2 regions of the Bacillus sp. D48C genome follow, and region 2 is predicted to be linked to the other one. Evidence: riboswitches for the same ligand, from Rfam matches in the RefSeq annotation. Region 2 holds a riboswitch; the other holds the start of a gene.
The links. Region 2 has a riboswitch for cyclic di-AMP ahead of ACLBXA_RS13990 (hypothetical protein). Riboswitches for the same ligand answer to the same signal wherever they lie in the genome.

Region 1: linked by a shared signal. The riboswitch ahead of ACLBXA_RS21285 (APC family permease) and the one ahead of ACLBXA_RS13990 (hypothetical protein) in region 2 are both predicted to bind cyclic di-AMP.

What each region holds. Positions count from the first base shown of each region.
Region 1 is NZ_JBKFAQ010000009.1:213,544-220,132, reverse strand. Features, by position in the region: gene trhO (oxygen-dependent tRNA uridine(34) hydroxylase TrhO) at 43-1,002, shown strand; gene ACLBXA_RS21300 (hypothetical protein) at 1,160-2,635, opposite strand; gene panE (2-dehydropantoate 2-reductase) at 2,811-3,755, shown strand; gene ACLBXA_RS21290 (hypothetical protein) at 3,820-3,948, opposite strand; cyclic di-AMP (ydaO/yuaA leader) riboswitch at 4,089-4,235, shown strand; gene ACLBXA_RS21285 (APC family permease) at 4,380-6,206, shown strand.
Region 2 is NZ_JBKFAQ010000004.1:403,209-409,797, forward strand. Features, by position in the region: gene kdpA (potassium-transporting ATPase subunit KdpA) at 7-1,674, opposite strand; gene kdpF (K(+)-transporting ATPase subunit F) at 1,694-1,774, opposite strand; gene ACLBXA_RS13980 (SipW-dependent-type signal peptide-containing protein) at 1,771-1,875, opposite strand; cyclic di-AMP (ydaO/yuaA leader) riboswitch at 1,975-2,120, opposite strand; gene ACLBXA_RS13985 (hypothetical protein) at 2,381-2,611, opposite strand; gene ACLBXA_RS13990 (hypothetical protein) at 2,628-3,014, opposite strand; cyclic di-AMP (ydaO/yuaA leader) riboswitch at 3,108-3,255, opposite strand; gene thiD (bifunctional hydroxymethylpyrimidine kinase/phosphomethylpyrimidine kinase) at 3,341-4,153, opposite strand; gene thiF (thiazole biosynthesis adenylyltransferase ThiF) at 4,169-5,188, opposite strand; gene thiG (thiazole synthase) at 5,181-5,951, opposite strand; gene thiS (sulfur carrier protein ThiS) at 5,954-6,157, opposite strand; gene thiO (glycine oxidase ThiO) at 6,173-6,589, opposite strand, start outside.

The DNA.
Region 1 (6,589 bases), on a different contig from region 2:
CTTATACATGATTTTAAAAATTAGATAGGTGGTAGAAATACATTGGCAACTACAAAACCATACAGAGTATTACTATATTACATGTACACAACAATTGAAAATCCAGAAGAATTCGCGGCAGAGCATTTAGAATTTTGTAATTCACTTGAATTAAAAGGAAGAATTCTTGTAGCAAAAGAAGGTATTAACGGAACTTGTTCTGGAACTGTAGAGCAAACAGAAAAATACATGGAAGCAATGAACAATGATCCACGTTTTGATGGTATCGTATTTAAAATAGATGAAGAAGAAGGGCATGCATTCAAGAAAATGCACGTACGTCCTCGTCCAGAATTAGTTACACTTCGTCTAGAAGATGACATTAACCCACACGAAATAACTGGGAAGTATTTAGAGCCAAAAGATTTTTATGAGGCAATGAAACAAGAAGATACAGTTATCATTGATGCACGAAATGATTATGAATTTGATTTAGGACACTTCAAAGGTGCGATTAAACCTGATATTGAATCATTCCGTGAATTACCAGATTGGATTAGAGAAAACAAAGAAACACTTGAAGGTAAAAAGATTTTAACTTATTGTACAGGCGGAATTCGTTGTGAGAAATTCTCAGGTTGGTTAGTTCGTGAAGGTTATGAAGATGTGAGTCAGCTTCACGGCGGAATTGTAACGTACGGAAAAGACCCAGAAGTACAAGGTGAGCTTTGGGATGGACAATGTTACGTGTTTGATGAGCGTATCGCTGTACCAGTAAATCAAAAAGAACATGTTATCGTTGGTAAAGACCACTTTACAGGTGAACCATGTGAGCGCTATGTAAACTGTTCAAATCCAGAATGTAATAAGAAAATTTTATGTTCTGAAGAAAACGAAGCGAAATATTTACGTGCATGTTCTCATAAATGTCGTGTAAGTCCACGTAACCGCTACGTAATACAACATGAATTAACGGAAGAGCAAGTAGCTGCTGCATTAGAGAAAATCGAAGCAGGGAAGTAAGCTGAATTCGTATAATAAAAAGGTACTCCAAGCTTTATTTTGGAGTACCTTTTTTGTTATACGGTTCTGTCATTTGTCGGTAATTCGATATATTTGAAAAATCGCTGATAAAAATTTCATTTACTGCAGCATACCACATATTTGGAAATAACCTTCTTTAATTTTTATCCTCTTTTTCTTTTACAGCAGACAGTACAGTTTGTTTTACCCATGCTTTTCTTCTTTTGTGCTGCACAGCCCATTGGTATAACCCTTGAGCCCCTAAAATAAGTGAAATGACAATGCCGCTAATCGCAATTAATAGAGCGAAAAATTCAAGAGGTGACGATATTTTGTTTGAATCGGTGTTTCTTAGAAGATCGATCATAGTAAACCCTAACATTTGGCCTACTACAGAGTAGAGCGTTAAAATTAATAATAAGAGACTATCTTTTTTTGAGGCGACATTTTCTTGATATTTAAACAAACTATCAAGATTTTGTTTCGCGTTCGAGTATAAAACCTCAATATTAAAAAGTTTTCTTAAGCGGAAGAAAATATCTTCACTTTGTGATTGAGATACTAATTCTAAAGAAAAATAATTAGCAGTGAACGAATTAATCGAATAAATTAATTTCTCTATTTCATTAGTATCTTGTTCAATATTTAGCTCAGCATAGGCGTTTGCCATTTTTAATAAAACAATTTTATGGAATAGGTTTAATAATAAAGCGTAATAAAATTCTCCGTACATTTGACTAGCAAGTTTATCGATTTCGCGTTCTCCTTCATTTGTTACACATGTAAAAATATGTTCTTCCATAATGAAATAACGATTTGGAGCCCATCTCTGGTAAGCGTGTTTTTTTAAATAGTTATGAATGTAAGGAAGGTTACTTGCACTCACATATGGCTTACCATCACTTGTTAATCCGGAAAGACTGGAAGTACGATAAACATCCACTTCATTAAGTTCCATACCTTCTTTTAGTGACAATAAAGTTTGGACGTACATTCTCTGGTCTTCAAAGAAAGGGAAGGTTTGAAAGTATGAACTTCTTAATCTCTTCTTTTCAAAGAAATCAGTTACGCCATGAAATAAATAACCAAAAATGAATTTCTCAACTTGGGAATACTTTTTTCCGTTACATTCAATACAAATAGACTCATTTGTATCAGTTTTAGTTTCAAGTACACGGAAGCGATCTGCGAATTCGATTGCTTCAGATAAAGTCATGTTTGGAGCAGTGTTTACTTCTGTTCGAATTGTTAAGAAGCCAAGTTCATAAGGACAAAGTGTTACATCAATAGAGTGTATCTTGAATGGAATTGAAATAAGGTTTGTTGTTAAATGTCCAGTTAAGTTAAGATCTTTTGAATAACGTTGCAAGCCCTTTTGATGCTCTGAGTGAGGAAAGAGAATTTTATTTGTAAATGAAAGATAGTATGCTTCCATATTTTGATGTGAAACTTTAAACTCCCCATAATATGTATTTTCATCATCGAGATGATCGAGCCGAAAAGGACGAAAATCGTTTTTTTGTAAGAAAGGGAACATATTTTGTTCATATCCAGTTTTAAACGAAAACGGGAATATAAATTGGAATATAGCTGTTGCTACACCTTTTTCCTCAATTGTTTGTATTGCCTCCATCTACATTGTTTCCTTTCCATATATGCTATAGAAACAACATGCCCAAATTTATTTGAAAATAACCACTGTTTTATACTCAATTGAGAGTGAAAATTCAGCTTATTTAGCAGAGGACATGTATAATGTTATGTATACTAAAAGTTGTAAAATTGTATTTTGAAAAGGGGGATGCTGTATGCGGATTTTAGTATTAGGCGCTGGTGGAGTCGGAGGGTTTTTTGGTGGCAGATTAGTCGAAAAGGGAGAAGATGTTACATTTCTTGTTCGTAGTAAACGGAAAAAACAATTAGAGGAAAGAGGACTTGTAATCCGAAGTGTTAACGGGGATTTTTCCTTCCAACCGAAATTAATAACGAAAGAAGAGAGAACTTCTCCATTTGATGTCATTTTATTTTCAACAAAAGCGTATCACTTAAACGAGGCTATTCAAGATTTGAAGCCGTTTGTTGGCGAAAATACTGTAATCATTCCATTGTTAAATGGTATCGCTCATTTATCACTACTACAAAAAGAATTCGGCGAAGAAAAAGTAATTGGCGGTTTATGCTTTATCGAGACGACGTTAAACGATCAAGGAGAAATTGTACAAACTAGTGCTGCCAACAGACTTGTGTTTGGAGAAATTAAGTCTCAAAATTCAGAGAGAGTAAAGCATATTTCTAAAGCATTTGCAGGTACGAAGTCTAGTTTTGTTTTAAGTGAAAATATTACGCAAGATATGTGGCATAAATATTTATTTATTACTGTAATGTCAGGTGTGACAACGTTAATGCGTGCACCAATTGGACCAATTCGTGAAAGTGAAGGCGGCCGTGATTTTATCCGTAATGTGTTTGAGGAATCTGTACAAATCATGAGAGTATTAGGAGCTCCAGTAAAGGAAAATATTGCCCAGGAACATATGAAAACGATTGATAAAATTTCGTATGATATGAAGTCATCGATGCAGCGTGATATGGAAAAGGGTTCATTTATTGAAGGGAAGCACTTGCAAGGATATTTACTGGATGTAGCAGAGAAATTTTCTATAGCGGCACCATTATTAGGAACTATATATCAAAATTTAAAGGTGTATGAAGAGATGACCTTTAACAAATCTGTAATAGAATTAGATGTATGAAAAAATAAAAAAGATAGCAATATATAAGTGTATTGCTATCTTTTTTATTTTTTTGTATGACAAATCATTTATTTCTTTTCGTTCTATCTGTCAAATTTATTTCCTGTTCACGTTTACCATATAACTGATTAATTTCATTTGCTACTGCATCTAAATATGAATCGGAAAAAATAGGCTTCTTTTCTTTAGACATATGGGTCTCCTTTGTGGATTTTTTAGTATTCATTATGTATATTTCTCAGCGGATTATGCGCAATCATTTTAATTTTTTTCTTATTAAAAATTTTTGTTTACTTTTTGAAAATAAAGGAGTATTATAATCCACAGTTTCAATTTTCTAAATCGCTGAAACCGCATGGTACGGGGGACCCGTTTTTACGGATTAGTACATAATCCGATGGGGTGAATCCTTGAAAAAGGTAGGGCTACTCATAGGCCCGAATCCGACAGCTAACCTCGTAAGCGTTATATTGAGAAGGAAGGTGGAGCTTGTGCGACAAAAAAAATAATGTCTACAAGTCTATTTCGCTATGGCTTGTAGACATTTTTTGTTTTCTGAAGAAATAGTTTACTGGCTGTAACAAGCAGAAAAGTTCGTACAAAATTATTGGAGAGTGGACAGCATTGGTTTCATCTATTAAAAGATTTTTAATTGGAAGACCGTTAAAATCAACGGAGCTTGGAGAACAAAAGCTTAATAAAACGAAAGCTTTAGCTATTTTATCTTCTGACGCATTGTCATCAGTTGCTTACGGTCCAGAGCAAATTTTAATTGCTTTAGCAGGTGTTGGAGCGATCGCCTATTGGTATTCCATTCCGATCGCTGTTGGGGTATTAGTATTATTGACAGCCCTTATTTTATCTTATCGTCAAATTATTTTTGCTTATCCGCATGGCGGGGGAGCGTATGTTGTATCAAAAGAAAATTTAGGGATGAATCCAGGCTTAATTGCTGGAGGATCTTTATTAGTTGACTATATTTTAACTGTTGCGGTAAGTGTGTCCGCGGGTACAGATGCAATTACTTCTGCGTTTCCTAGCTTACATGCACATAACGTAATTATTGCGGTTATATTTGTTATATTAATTACGATATTAAATTTAAGAGGAGTAACGGAATCAGCTTCCGTGCTAGCATATCCTGTTTATTTATTCGTTTTAGCACTATTTATATTAATTGGTGTGGGCATATATAATATTTTAACTGGTCATGTTTCACCTACTTTACATGCGCCGATTGGAACACCAGTTGCAGGAATTAGTTTATTTTTATTACTAAGAGCATTTGCATCAGGTAGTTCTGCTTTAACAGGTGTTGAAGCAATTTCAAATGCAATTCCGAACTTTAAAGATCCTGCGCCAAACAATGCTGCAAAAACATTGCTTGCAATGGGTGCATTACTTGCTGTGTTATTTTCAGGAATTGTATTTTTAGCTTATTATTACGGAGTGACTCCGAGTAAAGAAGTAACAGTTGTTTCTCAAATTGCTGAACAAACATTTGGACGTAATTTCATGTACTATTTCATACAAGGTACAACAGCTTTAATATTAATTCTCGCTGCTAATACAGGCTATTCTGCATTTCCTTTATTAGCGGTTAACCTTGCAAAAGATAAATTCATACCGAGAATGTTTACGATTAGAGGAGACCGTTTAGGTTACTCAAACGGTATTATTATACTTGGAGTTGCTTCGATTATTTTAATTGTAGCTTTCCAAGGACAAACAGAACATTTAATTCCACTATATGCAGTAGGTGTATTTATTCCATTTACACTTTCTCAAACAGGGATGGTATTAAAATGGCTTCGGGAAAAACCTGAAGGATGGGCTTTAAGATTAACGGTTAATTTAATTGGTGCAGTTATTAGTTTTATCGTAATGAGCATGTTCTTTTTAACTAAATTTGCACAAGTTTGGTCGATACTTATTTTCTTACCTGCAATCATCTTCTTATTCCACAGAATTAAGAAGCACTATGATGCGGTAGGTGATCAGTTAAGTTTAAAAACTTGTGAACCACTTGTTCCGATTAAGGGAAATGTAATCGTCGTTCCGGTAGCTGGTATGACTCACGTAGTAGAAAATTCATTGAACTATGCTAAGGCTCTTTCGGCAGATCAAGTTATTGCTGTATATGTTGCTTTTGACAGGGAAGAGGAAAAGAAATTTGAAGAGAAATGGAAAAAGTGGCAACCTGAAGTTAGGCTTGTTACATTACATTCTCATTATAGAAGTATTATCCAGCCGCTAACGAAGTTCATCGATACAGTGCAATATAAGGCAAGTGAATCGAATTACCGCGTTACGGTCGTTATACCACAGTTCATTCCGAAAAAAGGTTGGCATAACATTCTTCATAATCAATCCAGTTTACTCATACGTGCGTATTTACTTTATAAAAGAAATGTTGTTATTACGACAGTTCCATATCATTTGAAAAAATAAGAAGATTTTTTAAGGATAGCTTCGTGAAAATGAAGCTATCCTTTTTGTGTATATGCTATGCATAATTGCATATGGGCTCGAAAATTATATTTATATAATTTTATCAGTTATTTTCAAGTAGTGTTTTCTGTTGTGATATGTAGATATTTCAATCTATAAAGTGAATCGGATTATATTTTGAAATAAGGACACGAAAGCTTGAAAATAAAGGGAATGAAAATACTTCTTTACGTTATATAAACAGCTGTGTTTAAATGACCTTACAGTACAAAACATATATGAAAACAAAACGAAATTTCATATTTACGTATGTTGTTTAGTTTAAAATGAATAATATTTTTATGTAATATATTCACTGTGTGAATGTGGGGATTTCGATGAAA
Region 2 (6,589 bases):
CCTCCATTACTTCAATGTAAGAAATTCTGCAATTGGTCCGAGTACTAACATCGGGAAAAATGTTAATGCACCGACAATTACAATTGTTCCGATGAAGATGCCACCAAATAAACTATTATCTGTACGGAACGTTCCAACTGTTTCTGGCACTACCGTTTTTTCTTTCAACGAAGCTGCCACAGCTAGCATCGTAATTAAACTGAAGTAGCGTCCTAAAAACATAACTAAACCAGTCGTAATATTCCAAAACGGTGTATTATCTCCTAATCCTTCAAATCCAGATCCGTTATTCGCAGCTGACGATGTATATTCATATACAACTTGTGTTAAACCGTGGAAACCGGAATGAGAAATAGCATCCGTTCCTAAATTTGTTGAAAGAGCTAATGCCGAAAATCCTAAAATGAGCAATGGATGAAATAAAATCGTGACTGCGATTAATTTCATTTCCTTACCTTCAATCTTTTTACCTAAAAACTCTGGTGTCCGTCCAACCATTAACCCAGATATAAACACCGCGATAATTGCATACATAATAATGTTTACAAAGCCTGCTCCAACTCCGCCATACACTGTATTTAACATCATATTTACGAGGGGAACTAGACCACCAATTGGTGTTAACGTATCATGCATCGTATTAACAGCGCCTGTTTCAGCAGCTGTCGTTACTGTTGCGTATAGTGAAGAAAATACTGTTCCAAATCGTACTTCTTTCCCTTCTGTACTTCCTTGTACATGTTCGATACCCATTCCATTTAATGCCGGGTTCCCGTTTAGTTCAGATGTCGTAATCGTTATAAACCCTAGTAAAAATACCATAAATAGTGACACGAAAAGGATGCGGCCTTGTTTTTTATTTCCGACCATTCGTCCGTACGTAAATGGAAGTGCTGTTGGTAATAACATCATAAGCATCATTTGCAAAATATTACTCATTTGTCCTGGATTTTCGAAAGGATGCGTAGAGTTTGCTCCGAAAAATCCACCGCCGTTATTTCCAAGTTCCTTAATGGAAACGAATGATGCAACAGGTCCGCGTAAAATACTTTGCTTTGCACCTTCAATCGTTTGTGCTGTAACCGCCCCATCTAACGTTTGTGGTACGCCAAGTGCGACAAAAACTAGTGCCGCAATAAATGCGATAGGAAGAAACACTCTCGTTAACGCTCTCGTAAAATCAACGAAAAAGTTACCAAGTTCTTTTCCAGCAAGTCCTCTTATAAATGCCATAACGAGTGCTAATGTCGTTGCCGGTGCTGCAAACATTAAAAATGTAATTCCGATTAATTGTGATAAATAAGATAAACCATTTTCACCGCTATAATGCTGTAAGTTTGTATCAGCCATAAAACTAATTGCTGTATTAAAAGCGAGCGTAGGCTCCATTCCTTCAATATGTGCTGGATTTAGCGGCAACACACCTTGTAATCTGAAAATGAAATATACGACAACAATCATAAATCCATTGAGTAAAACTAATGATAATGCGTACTGTTTCCACGTTTGATTGTATGCTTTTACACCTGTAATTTTAAAAATAAGTTTTTCAAAAGGCCCGAATACTTTATCTAGCGTTTTGCTACCTTGAAAAGCTTTCTCTAAATAAATCCCCGTTGGCTTTGCTACTAAAATAAACAAGAGCATTGTAATAATGACTGCAACCCAAATCATAATGAATGATTCCCCCTAATTAAAACTTCTCTGGATTTAATAATGCATACACTAAATACACTGTAATTGCTGCGACTATAACCGATAAGACAATCATCATGATTGCTTTCCTTCTTTCACAACTTTATCTGACCAACTTGCAAGACTTGCCATCGATGCAACTAATAAAATAAAAATCCCGACCATTACAACATCTAACATAACTATCCCTCTCTTCATTTTGTTAAAATTTACCATTTAAATATTAAAAAAGAACACTGAGCTCTACTCAGTGTTCAAAAAATGAACAACAAAAAGTAAACCTCCTCTCTAAACGCTTACGAGGTTAGCTGTCGGATTCGGGCCTAAAGAGTAGCCCTACTTTCAAAACTGAAAGATTCACCCCAAGTGACGATGCACAAAATTGGTTCCCCCGCTCCATTTCTGGAACTCAGCGATTTTAGGTTTTTTTGGAAATTTTATGAATGATTTATGAGAGTAAATATACTCCTCTATATTTCACTTGTAAAGGGGTAAATTACTGAAAATAAGAAAATATCCATCTATTTAAACGCTTACATTGAGTATTATTAATATTCTTTCATCTATTTACTCGTCTTTTCTTTCATTTTCACAGAAATGATCTTTTCGATACGAAATAAAAAGAGCGAATGACATAAAGTGCATAGCTTGTTGCACTTAGCATTCGCTCTTTTTATTTCACTATTTATTCTCCTCGTAAAAAAGCACGTAAATTTCTCCCGCGAATATAAACTTGTGACAATTCTGCATGTAGCTGCTCATATTCGATAACATCTGTTTTTAAATATAAAGCGTCTTTCGATGGCAATATGATATAGGGCCTTGGAAAAATAGGATCCAGCACCACCAATTCTTGAACTCGCTCTACTGATATCGCCCAACGATTCGCTATATCTCCTAGTAACAACACTTTCATCTTCTTTTCCTCCACCCTATTCAAAAAATAAAAAAGAAATATTATCACAATTCGTAAACACGACAAATTTAGCTCCAATTGTTTCATAGAGCCTCGCTGGATATCGTTTATTCCTTGTAACAACAGTAATAGGTGCTTGAAAAGAAAAGCGAATGTGTTCTGTGAAGAAACTAACGATTGGAAGCTCATCTCCTAGTAAAATCACCTTCTTAATACACTCACAAATACTAGTAAAGTCCTGCTCCTTACTGCAACTATAAGTCCAATCAAACCCACAATTCCTAACTTCAGCCGCTATCTCTTCATTTGCCGTAAAAATAATTAACTCATGTTGAAATGATACTAGATCTCTTAAACTATCTACCTTACTTTCTTCTCCAACACAAATAAGTGTTAGTTCCATGTACCTCATCCTCCTTAGTATAAAAGAAATCAAACATAGATTGATATTCCCCTATACTAATCAGATCGATGAAGTGATGTATCCATCATGGCACCGTCCTCTCTCAAGACGCTTACGAAGTTAGCTGTCGGATTCGGACTTTGAGAGTAGCCCTACTTTCAAATTTGAAAGATTCACCCCTAGTGCAGACGCACAAATTGGTTCCTCCGCTCCATATAATTGGACTCAGCGTTTACAAAAAAATATATTCTGGCTGATATATTACTCCTGTATTTTGAAAAAGTAAACAGAAAAAAAGCCAGTTATAAAACTGGCTTTTCACTTATCTATACACGCGTTCTATTCACTTTATACGCAAAATGATTCGTCGGTCCATGACCACTACCAATATTCAATGGCTCTTCAATTGCTATACTAATAAATCGTTTTGCTTCTTGAACAGCATCTTTAATTGAGTATCCTTTCGCAAGTCCTGCTGTAACCGCTGAAGCAAATGTACACCCACTTCCATGCGTTTGCTTTGAAGGAATTCGCTCGCTTCTAAACTCAATAAATTTTTCTCCATCAAAGAGGAAATCAATTACTTCATTACCTTGATATTCTGCATGTCCGCCCTTCATAAGCACATATTTAGCACCTAATTCGTGCAATACTTTTGCAGCTTCCTTACTATCTTCAATATTATGAATCTCCATCCCAGTTAACACTTCTGCTTCTGGGACATTCGGTGTTATAACAGTTGCTACTGGTAATAAATATTCTTTTAATGCTTGAACTGCTTCTTGCTGTAATAATGATGCACCGCCTTTTGCAATCATAACGGGATCTAGCACAATATTATTCCAGCCAAACTTTTTAATTTGTTCTGCAACAATTTGAATTATTTCACTACTAAATAACATTCCTAGTTTCACTGCATCTGGTGTTAAATCCGTACCAATTGAATTCAGCTGTTCTGTAATACCTTCTAACGGAACAGGATATACCCCTTGAACGCCAAGCGTGTTTTGAGCAGTAATTGCCGTAATAGCCGTCATTCCGTATACACCAAGCTCTTGGAATGTTTTTAAATCTGCCTGAATTCCAGCACCGCCGCCGCTATCAGACCCTGCAATTGTTAAAGCTTTATTCACTTTCATCCCACTCATCCTTTTCTATCCAAAATAGCGATGATAAATCGTTTTTGCTTCGCTTATATCTTTCGTTCCATGTACGAGTACACGACCATCTTTAAAAGCAACTAATCTCTTTTCTTCCACAGAAAATGATAATAAATATGGATTTACATTTAAATCATTTACACGATCATCCAGCAGCTTTTTGTACCTCTCAAAATCCATTTCCTCTTTATGAGGTGGTCTAATTTGAACTGTATTTCGCCCGCATAAAACTGCTGTTTTCGATGTGTTTTCTTTATTTAAATACGGGTATATCGCATTCTCTCCGCACGAAGGACAATTGTGTTTACGAAGCTTTTGCACATTCATACATGAATATTCATTCTTCCATACATCAAATGACACAAGTCCATCTCGCAGTGATTCGTAATCTTCTACTAACAGTTTAAGAGCTTCTGTTACTTGATGAGAAACGACGAGAGATACAGCAGGTGATATAATACCCGCTGTATCACATGTTGCCCCGCCAAGCGGAATCGACTGTAATAAACATGATAAACATGGTGTTTTACTAGGAAGGATTGTGTAAGAAAGACCGTAACTACCTACACATGCACCGTAAATCCATGGAATAGAATATTTTTGTGCTATATCATTTACAATAAAGCGTGTTTCAAAATTATCAGTCGCATCAATCATTACATCAACATTTGTAACAAGTTCTTCTAGCTCTTCAGCTGTTACATCTTGAACGAGAGCTTCTATTGTTACATCACTATTGATCTCTTCTAAACGTTTTTTAGCCGCTATAGCTTTTGGAAGATTATTCTTTACGTCGCTCTCTGCATACAATTGTTGTCTTTGTAAATTACTCCAATCTACATAATCACGGTCAACAATTGTTATCTTGCCAACACCTGCTCTTACAAACATCTCTGCATTTGCACTACCTAATGCACCTGCACCGATAATAAGCACATGCTTTTCTCTTATCTTTTGCTGTCCTTCTTCTCCAATTGGAGAAAATAGTTCTTGGCGAGAATATCGATTATTCAACTACGCTCATTCCTTCTAAAGGACTACTTGCAGTTGCACAACGCTTACGTGCAATACGACCTGCTTCAAATCCTAAACGTCCTGCCTCAATACTTAATTTCATTGCTTGTGCCATTTTAATAGGATCTTTTGCTCCTGACACAGCCGTATTTAATAACACACCATCCGCTCCTAATTCCATTGCAAATGCCGCATCAGCTGGACTACCAATACCGGCATCAACGATAACTGGTACTGTCGCTTGTTCAATAATGAAGCTCAAATTTAATGGATTTACAATACCAAGCCCTGAACCGATTGGTGATGCTCCTGGCATAATCGCATGCACGCCAAGCTCTTGTAATTTACGTGCTAATACAACATCATCAGATGTATACGGAAGTACGATAAATCCTTCTTCTAGTAACATTTCAGATGCCTTTAACGTTTCTACCGGATCAGGTAATAACGTTCTATCATCACCAATAACTTCTACCTTTATCATGTCACAAAGCCCAGAGGCTTTTGCTAATTTTGCAATACGAACAGCCTCTTCAGCGTTTTTTGCCCCTGCTGTATTTGGTAATAACGTATATTTTTTCACATCAAGTTTCTCTAATAAATTAGGTTGCTTTGCATCAAAGATATCCATACGACGTACTGCAAACGTTAAAATTTCAGCTTCAGAAACGTCAATTGCCTTTTGCTGCACGTCAAAATCAGGGAATTTACCTGTTCCTAATAAAAGTCTAGAATGAAATGAAAATGGTCCAATGTTTAACATAATCAACCGCCTCCTACGAAAGTTACAATCTCAATTTGGTCTCCATCAAAAACAGATGTATCTGTATGATCATCTTTTTGTAAAATATCTTTATTACGCTCTACTACAACAATTCTGTTATCTAGCTCTAAATGTGTAAGTAGCTCGGCTACTGTTTTTACACTCTCTGGCACTTCAATTTGATTACCATTAATTTTCAAATTCAAACTTCCATCCCCTTTCTAAACCGTTTTAGAAAGCAATGAATCTAGCAAATGATTCTCTTGCTTTCCTTCTATTAAATCAGCCATATATTGGCCAGAAACAGGACTTAATAAAATACCGTTTCGATAATGGCCCGTGCAAGCATATAAACCTTTTATTTCTTCATGCTCTCCCATATAAGGAGCTTCATGATTCGATTGTGGTCTTAATCCTGCCCACGTGCTTTCCCATTCTGCTTCTTTTAAAGCTGGCAATATTGTATAAGCACGCTCTAATATAGAAGTTATACTTTCTGGCTGCACAGTTTTATTGAACGTATGTGGCTTCATTGTTGCCCCAATTACGTAACGTCCACCGCGCTTTGGAGTAATGTAAAATCTTTCTTGAAAAATAGGTGCTTTTAAAAGTTGTTTTCTACTTCTTACCGCAACCAC